2 regions of the Streptomyces sp. NPDC060209 genome follow, and region 1 is predicted to be linked to the other one. Evidence: riboswitches for the same ligand, from Rfam matches in the RefSeq annotation. Region 1 holds a riboswitch; the other holds the start of a gene.
The links. Region 1 has a riboswitch for ZMP and ZTP ahead of ACFWFI_RS09435 (bifunctional 5,10-methylenetetrahydrofolate dehydrogenase/5,10-methenyltetrahydrofolate cyclohydrolase). Riboswitches for the same ligand answer to the same signal wherever they lie in the genome.
Positions count from the first base shown of each region.

Region 1 (4,203 bases):
GAAGACGTACACGCAGTGGTGGAGGAGACGTTCGCCCTGGCACGCGTCCGCGGCATGGACTTGAGCGATTTCACAGAGCTGCGCGGCGTGCTGCCGGTGCAGTGGGCCGAGCCGGGGACCTGGGGCTTCCATTAACCCGTGGAGGAATCATGGCAATGTTCCGGTACGAACCCGTGCCGCGCGATGCGGGCGTGGAGGAGGCACTCGCCGCCGCCACCCACGATGCGGCATGGTTCCTCGCCCGGCAGTACGGCTTCGGCGAGTTCAGGGGCGACGACGCCGCCACGCCGGTGAACGTGTCGATCGCGCAGGAGAGGCACCCGCTGGACAACTGGCGCGGTGACGTGACGGAGGAAGCCGCGGCAGGCGACGCCACCGCCGAAGGCGACAGGTGGAAGCCGTACGACCCCTCGACGATGGTGCTCGAATCGCTGGTCGAGCAGGAACTCCAGGACGGCCCGGACGCACGTCTCTCCATCACCGGCGCCATTCGCTGGAGGCGTGCGCTGGCCGGTGCCGGACTCCTCGGACTGCTCCCCGCCTTCGCCCGGGTCTGCTCCTTCGGCCCGTACGGGGGCCTGGCTCCGGCCGCCTTGGCGGCAACCGTCCGTGACCGGCTTCCCGACCCGGTGGCCCTCGCGAAGTGGCTGGAGCGCATCGCCGCGCGCGACGAGGCCGCCGCGGAGAAGTTCGGAGTGCCGTCCGAGAGCCGCGAGGCGCTGGCGTCGACCGCCGCGCAGTGGCTCGCGTGGTGGAAGACACGGGTGCCGGAGCCGGTCGAACCCGCGGCGAACACCTGGGACCGCAACCGCATGGAGTATTCCTTCTCCGTCCGTGCCTCCACGCTGCCCGAGGTCGAGTTGCGGGCAGCCGAGTACCACGGCGGGCACCTCGACTGGTGGGCCGTCGACGCCCCGCCGGCCCGTGTGCCGGTCGCCGAGGCGATGGTGACCCGCGACCAGCGGAAGACCATTCCCACACCGGCGGGATACGGCGGTATGCCCGTCGCCCGTTTCTGGGAGATGGAGGACGCCCGTATCGACTTCGGCTCGATCGACGCGTCACCCGCGGACCTCGGCCGGCTGCTGCTGGTGGCCTTCGCCACGGTCTACGACAACGACTGGTTCTGCGCTCCTCTTCCGACACTGGCGGGATCGCTCAGCAGGGTCGTCGAATGCACCGTCTCGGATGTCTTCGGCGGTGAGTCCGTCCTCGCCCACGCCACGGCGGAGGACGCCGACTGGAACGTCTACGGCTTGGGCGAAACGTCCGGCGGTGCCGCCATGGGAGGCGGGAGTGACAGCGCGACACCCGCTCCGTCGCCGTGGTTCTACCGCGCGGCGTCGCTTTCCGGAGGGCTGGAGAGCCCGCCGTTGGAGTCCGTGCTCCTCCTGCGCGACGAACAGGCCAATCTCGCCTGGGCCGTCGAGGAGACTGTCGCCGACCGCGCCGACCAGCCGATCGACCGGTACAACCGATGGATCGCCGGACCACCTCCTGGCCCGGTAGCGGTCACCCCGGCCAATGGTGCGGCACCGGCACCGGCCCCGCCCGCCCCGGCTGCCCCGCCTGCGGCGGCTGCGGCGGCTGATGGTGCGACACCTGCCCAGCCCGCCGCCCCTCCAGCTCCACCTGCCGCGGCTGACGGTACGGCGCCCGCCCCGCCCGCCCCGGCTGCCCCGCCCGCGGCGGCTGATGGCGCGACACCGGCCCCTCCAGCCCCGCCTGCTCCGGCTGACGGTGCGACACCGGCCCCTCCAGCCCCGCCTGCCGCGACTGACGGTGCGGCGCCCGCCCCGCTCCCTCCGCCCGAGAGCGCCGTGCCTGACCGCCGTACCCACTACAAGGTCGCCACCGAAGTTCCGGCGCACTGGTATCCGCTGGTGCCGCAGAGCCTCGCGGACCAGGAGTCCTACCGGCTCCACCTCGTCCGGCTGGTCCGTAGCGAATGGGCCCCGCCCAGGCCCCTCGGCCGCCTGCTGACGGAGACCGACTGGGTCCACGAGGAGGAGGTGCCGCGTTCCGGTATCCGTGTGGAGCGCAGCCGCCAGTACGCACGAGCGAGCGACGGCACCGTCCACGCCTGGACCACACGGCGCAAGCGCAGCGGTACGGGAAGCGGTTCGAGCGGGCTCCGCTTCGACGTGCTGGAGGAATCCTGATCCCACGGCACCCCGAAAAGGGGGCACAGTGAGCACGCGGCGTCCACTACAGTGCCGCGTGGGCCGTGACTGGCGCTGAGGTGGAGCACCACCGGGGAGCGGTCTGACGAGGAGTCGTTGCCGTGCGCCTGGGCGAGTGGTCAGCCACGCCTGGAGGCAACGATGTCCGTGATCCGGACTGCCCAGCTCATGGACGGCACCGGCCTTGCCGGTCGCATCGCCGAAGAGACCGCTGCCACGGCAGCGGACATCTCACGACGCACGGGAACCAGTCCCTGCCTGGCGACGGTGCTGGTGGGAGAGGATCCCGCTTCGGCCACCTACGTCCGCATGAAGCGGGCCCGGTGTGCGAAGGCGGGTATCCGGTCCCGCCACATCGGTCTGCCCGCCACCACCACGACCGCCGAACTGATCGGCACCCTCGCCGGCCTGTCCGACGATCCGGACGTGCACGGAATCCTGCTCCAGCACCCCTGCGGACCGCACATCGACGAGCGAGCGGCGTTCGAGGCCATCGCCCCGGAGAAGGACGTCGACGGGGTCACGATGCATTCCTTCGCCGCCATGAGCTTCGCGCGGCCGGGCTTCGTGTCCTGCACTCCGGGCGGGATCATGCGGCTGCTCGAGGCGTACGACGTCGAACTCGCGGGCAAGCACGCGGTCGTGGTGGGGCGCAGCGCGATTCTCGGCAAGCCGGCCGGGATGCTCCTGCTCGCGAAGGACGCGACGGTCACGTACTGCCACTCCCGCACCGCCGACCTGCCGGGCATCGTTCAGGGGGCCGACATCGTGGTCGCGGCAGTGGGGCGGCCCGGCCTGATCCGAGGCCAGGACATCAAGCCCGGCGCGGTGGTGATCGATGCCGGATACAACCCGGGCAACGTGGGCGACGTGGACTTCGAGTCCGCCCTCACCCGCGCCCGTCTGCTCACCCCGGTCCCCGGCGGCGTCGGGCCGATGACCATCGCGGTCCTTCTGGCGCAGACGGTGCGAGCGGCGGCGGGGCAGCTGGGGACCCAGGAGCGCTGAGCCCGTCGAGCAGGGCGTCGGAGACGGACTTGACGCCGCCGTGCGCGGTGAGGCCGCCGTCCACGGGGATCTCGGCACCGGTGATGAAGGACGACTCGTCCGACAGCAGGAAGACGACCAGCGGGGCGACCTCGTCGACCGTCCCGGTGCGGCCCAGCGGTGTCTCCCGGACGTTCGCGTCGCGGAACGCCGGCGCGGCGGAAGCGGTCATCTCGGTCTCGATGTAGCCGGGGTGGACCGTGTTCACGCGGATGCCCCGTGTGCCGAGCTCCAGCGCCGCGGTCTTCGACAGGCCCCGCAGCGCCCACTTGCTCGTGGTGTAGGCGACCGGATAGTGGGCGGTGAGGGCCGCCGACGAGCCGATGTTGACGACGGAGGCGCCGCGGGGCATCAGCGGAGCGAGGTGCTGGATGCCGAGGAGGGGACCGGTGACGTTGACCGCGTGGACCCGAGCCATGTCCTCGGGGCGTACGTCGCCGACCCGGGCGCGCCAGGTGATGCCGGCGTTGTTGACGAGGCCGTCCACCCGGCCGTACGAGTCCCGCAACTCGGCGGCCAGTCCGGCCCAGTCCTTCTCACTGGTGACGTCGAGCCGCCGGCAGCCGTCCCCGGGTTCCACGTCGGTGGCGACGACCCGGGCACCCTCACGGGCGAGGGCCTCCGCCTCGGCGGCGCCCTGACCACGGGCGGCACCCGTGACGACCACGACCTTGTCCAGGAGCCGCCCGGCGCGCGGGCCGGTCACGGCCGCTCCCTGCCACGGCGCCGGCCGGCCGGCAGTGCCACGGGCTCGGCACCCGGGACGACAGTGCTGGTCAGCGTGCCGATGCCCTCGACCGTGAGGGTGACGGTGTCGCCGGGCTTCAGCGGCGGCGGGGTCTGTTCGCCGCGCAGGCCCCACAGTTCGGCGAGGCATCCGCCGTTGCCGCAGGTGCCGGAGCCGAGCACGTCGCCGGGGACGACCCGGGTGCCGCGTGACGCGTAGGCGGTCATCTCCTCGAACGTCCAGCTC
Region 1 is NZ_JBHWZS010000032.1:11,724-15,926, reverse strand. Features, by position in the region: gene ACFWFI_RS09445 (hypothetical protein) at 1-135, shown strand, start outside; gene ACFWFI_RS09440 (hypothetical protein) at 150-2,162, shown strand; ZMP/ZTP riboswitch at 2,218-2,303, shown strand; gene ACFWFI_RS09435 (bifunctional 5,10-methylenetetrahydrofolate dehydrogenase/5,10-methenyltetrahydrofolate cyclohydrolase) at 2,325-3,191, shown strand; gene ACFWFI_RS09430 (SDR family NAD(P)-dependent oxidoreductase) at 3,091-3,936, opposite strand; gene ACFWFI_RS09425 (fumarylacetoacetate hydrolase family protein) at 3,933-4,203, opposite strand, start outside.

Region 2 (4,203 bases), on a different contig from region 1:
GACCTGGCGGACGCACTGATGAACACCCTCGGCGACGCCGATCTGGAGACTCTCCACGACGACTACCGCGAGGCGGTCGAGGAACTCGTCGCGGCGAAGGCGGCCGGTGAACCCGTCGCGGAGGAGGAGGCCGAGGAGCCCGGGGGCAAGGTCATCGACCTGATGGCGGCGCTGGAAAGCAGCGTCCGGGCGGCGAAGGAGTCGCACGCGGAGGACGGCGGGCACGGGGACGAGGTCGCGGACGTCCACCCCATCGGGTCCGGCCGCGGCGGAGCGAAGAAGTCCGGAGCCTCCTCGAAGCGGGCCCCGTCGAAGAAGGCGGCACCCAAGAGGGCGGCTGCGAAGAAGACCGCCGCGAAGAAGCCGGCCGCGAAGGAGACGGAGACGAAGGGGACCTCGGCCAGGAAGCCCGCGCCGAAGAAGGCGACCGCGAAGAAGGCATCGGCGAAGAAGCCCGCGGCGAAGAAGACTGCCCGGGGCACCCGCAAGCGCACCTCGGCCTGACGCGTGGCCGCGTGGGCCGAGGCCGCTGCTCAGGGCGCGGAGGCGGGCTTCAGCAGATCCGGCAGGGCGGGAAGGTCCAGTCCGTACGGGTCCCTCTCGATGACATAGGTGCAGCTCGTGTACGTGTAGCCGGGCTCGACCTTGGAACCGGAGGCGTAACTGTCCACGGCCGAAGTCGCTCCCGTGCCGTGCTTGTACAGGAAGTGGTACTCGCCCGCGGGCAGCCGCAGCCGTGCCTTCGGGTACGACGTGCCGTTCGCCCTGCAGGCGCCCGCCGCGCCGGTGGCCTCGCTGCTGAACCGCTCGCAGCTGCCGCAGGTCTTCAGCTTCACCGTCCCGGTGACCGGACCCGTGTAGAGCACCTCGACGTCGTTGGGGGCGCCGTTGCTGATGACGAGCTCCATGCGGACGCCGCCCGGCTTGCCGCTCCCCGGCAGCCGCTTGCCCGCCGAGGGCCGGACCTCCGCTATCTCGGCCGCCGTGGATATGTCCCGGGCGTGCTGCCTGCGCCCGTCCTCCTTGTAGGTGTCCGCGAAGTCCGTCAGGGTCTGGCGTGCGTCGGCGAACCGCTTGTCCTTGAACTCGTCCACACCGCAGGCGTACACCCCGTCGCGTACGCCGGCGTCGGCCTGCTGTGCCAGGGAGGGGACGGAGGTCTCGGGCAGCTCCGCGACCAGGGTGCTCGTCAGGCGCAGCTGGTCGGTCACGGTGCAGGGTTCCGCACCCTTCAGACCGGCCACCTGCTGTCGTATCGTCCCGCTGACGGCCGGGCCCACCTGCCCGGCCTGGGCGGACCGGGGGAACGTGCGCAGCAGGGTGCCCAGCTCCTTGCTGCCGGAATCCGGCCCCGTGCCGCCCAGCCGGGAGACTCCGCAGCCGTACAGCGACTCCGCGAGCGGGGTGTCGGGCCAGTCGGTGAGATCGCCGAGCAGCTTGCGGTCCACCGTGTCGGGGAGCGTACGCAGATAGGTCAGGGGCTCGACCGCCGCGCAGTGGTTCTTCGCACGGTACGGCGTGGCGACAGCGGCGTAATAGGCCTCGAGCCGCCTGGGCACGAGCGCGGCGGCGCGCGATCCGGGGTGGTCCTCGCCCAGTTCCCGGTAGAGGGTGAGCGCGTACCGGTAGTCGGGCGCGGAGAGGAGGAACGAGCTCTTCGCCGCCTTGGCGACCAGGTTGTCACCCTCCTCCAGCCGGCCGAGCAGCTCCTGCTCCGTGGCCTCGTCGCGTGCGGAGCCGTAGGCGACGGTCCCGGCGACCGGAACGGCCAGCAGGAGCAGTCCGAGCACCGCGGCCAGGACGGGCCGGGACCACGGACCGAACTCCGTGCGCAGGGCGATGCGGGCCGCGTCGGCCCCCGCGAGGACGAGCAGCAGGAGATACGCGGCGACGAGGGCGGCGGGCACCCCGTCCGGATCGGCGGGCAGCGCGACGAACAGGAAGACCGCGGTCGCCGCCCAGATCACCGCCGCCCTGCGCCGACGGCGCACCAGGACGTGGCCGAGTCCCAGGCCGGAGAGGCTGAGCAGTCCGGCGGCGACTGCCCGCAGCGCGCCCCCCGGTGGCGGCGGGCCTGCCGTCGGAGGCCGGGCGGGAGGAGGAGGCGGCTGAACGGTCCCCCAGCCGTGCTCCTGCCCGGCCCCGGGTCTGGCCCCGGACATGCCCGAATGATCACGTGAATCCATCACGGCCCCCCACCGCCGAACCCCGTCAGGTCCCCGGGTAGCTGCCCAGTTTCGTGCCCGTTCACGCGTGCTTGAGGACGTTGGCGCCGTTATGGTGCGGGATGCCTCGGCCGGCGCGTGCCCGGCGCGGTGTCGGAACGGACCTCCCCGCAGTAGGGTGCGGAGTGCCGCGACTGGCGCGTACCCGGCAGGGTGCTCCGTGGAAACGACCACGAGGGAGCGGCACACTCCGGGCATGCCCGGGGCGTCATCGCCGGAGGGCCGTCCGCCTGGGCATCCGGGTCCATGTCGCCCCGTGCGACCGACCCGGGAGGATCCCCGTGGCCGTACAGCCGTCCGATTCCCGCCGCCCCGCCCTGACAGCGGCGGATCCCGAACTCGCCGCCCTGGTGAACGCCGAGGAGCGTCTCCAGGCGGACACCCTGCGTCTGATCCCCAGTGAGAACTACGTGTCCGCCGCCGTGCTGGAGGCGTCCGGCACCGTCCTGCAGAACAAGTACTCCGAGGGCTACCCCGGCAAGCGCTACTACGAGGGCCAGCAGGTCATCGACCAGGTCGAGACGCTCGCCGTCGAGCGCGCCAAGGCGCTGTTCCGGATGGAACACGCCAACGTCCAGCCGTACTCCGGCTCCCCGGCCAACCTCGCCGTCTACCTGGCGTTCCTGCAGCCCGGCGACACCGTCCTCGGGATGTCGCTGCCGATGGGCGGGCACCTCACCCACGGCTGGGGCGTCTCGGCCACGGGTACGTGGTTCCGGGGGGTGCGGTACGGAGTGCGGCGCGACACCGGGCGCGTCGACCTGGACGAGGTGCGCGACCTGGCGCGTGCGGAGCGGCCCAAGGTGATCTTCTGCGGCGGCACCGCCGTGCCCCGGGTGATCGACTTCGCCGGGTTCGCCGACATCGCCCGTGAGGTGGGAGCGGTGCTGGTGGCCGACGTCGCCCACATCGCCGGGCTGATCGCCGGGGGTGCGCATCCCTCGCCCGCCCCGTACGCCGACGTGGTGTCCACCACCACCCACAAGACCCTGCGCGGGCCGCGCGGGGCGATGCTGCTGACCCGGGCCGAGCACGCCAGGGCCGTGGACCGCGCCGTCTTCCCCGGGCTCCAGGGCGGTCCGCACAACCAGACCACCGCCGCCATCGCGGTCGCGCTGAAGGAGGCGGCCGGGGCGGACTTCTCCGCGTACGCCCACCAGGTCGTCGCCAACGCCCGTGCGCTGGGCGAGGAACTGGCGGCACGCGGCTTCGACCTCGTGTCCGGCGGCACGGACAACCACCTGCTGCTGGCGGACCTCACCGGCAAGGGTGTCTCCGGAAAGATCGCGGCCAAGGCGCTCGACCGGGCCGGGATCGTCGTCAACTACAACACCGTCCCCTACGACCCCCGCAAGCCCTTCGACCCGTCCGGCATCCGCATCGGCACCCCCGCCCTGACGTCCCGGGGCATTCCCGCCTCCGAGATGGCGGCGGTCGCGCAGTGGATCGATCTCGTGGTCGATGCCGCTCGTACAGGTGATGAAACGACCGTTTCCAAGGTCAGGGACGAAGTGAGGACCATGATGGACGCCTATCCGGCGCCTGGCCTCCCCCTGGTCTGACCGGGGCGCCGGAGCAGTCCGGGGCACACAGGGCCCGGACTGCTCCGGAACGCCGTGCTCCCGACTCCGCGCGCCCGCTCTGCGCCCTGTGCGGGGGCCGACCCGCCGTACAGGCTGAGGGAGCAAGGATGCCGGAGGGGTGAACAGAGGGGGCACGATGCAGGATCTCAAGGTCACGTCATGGCAGCTCTTCGGGCACGACCGGCTCTATGTGAACCTGCCGGACGGCACCGCGATCGGATGGGCGGACAGGGGCAGCGGCACGATCACGGTCCTGCACCCGCGCTACCGGGACGCCGTTACCGACGCACTCGCGCGCCAGGTCCCGGACCTGCCGGCCCTCGTCGGTGAGGACGCGCCGACCGGGCCGCCCAGCCCGCCCGTGCCGCCACAGGTCCCGAGGATCCCGCCCATGC
Region 2 is NZ_JBHWZS010000093.1:19,290-23,492, forward strand. Features, by position in the region: gene ACFWFI_RS19405 (non-homologous end joining protein Ku) at 1-504, shown strand, start outside; gene ACFWFI_RS19410 (hypothetical protein) at 534-2,162, opposite strand; ZMP/ZTP riboswitch at 2,346-2,468, shown strand; gene glyA (serine hydroxymethyltransferase) at 2,507-3,787, shown strand; gene ACFWFI_RS19420 (nuclease-related domain-containing protein) at 3,945-4,203, shown strand, end outside.
Region 2: linked by a shared signal. The riboswitch ahead of glyA (serine hydroxymethyltransferase) and the one ahead of ACFWFI_RS09435 (bifunctional 5,10-methylenetetrahydrofolate dehydrogenase/5,10-methenyltetrahydrofolate cyclohydrolase) in region 1 are both predicted to bind ZMP and ZTP.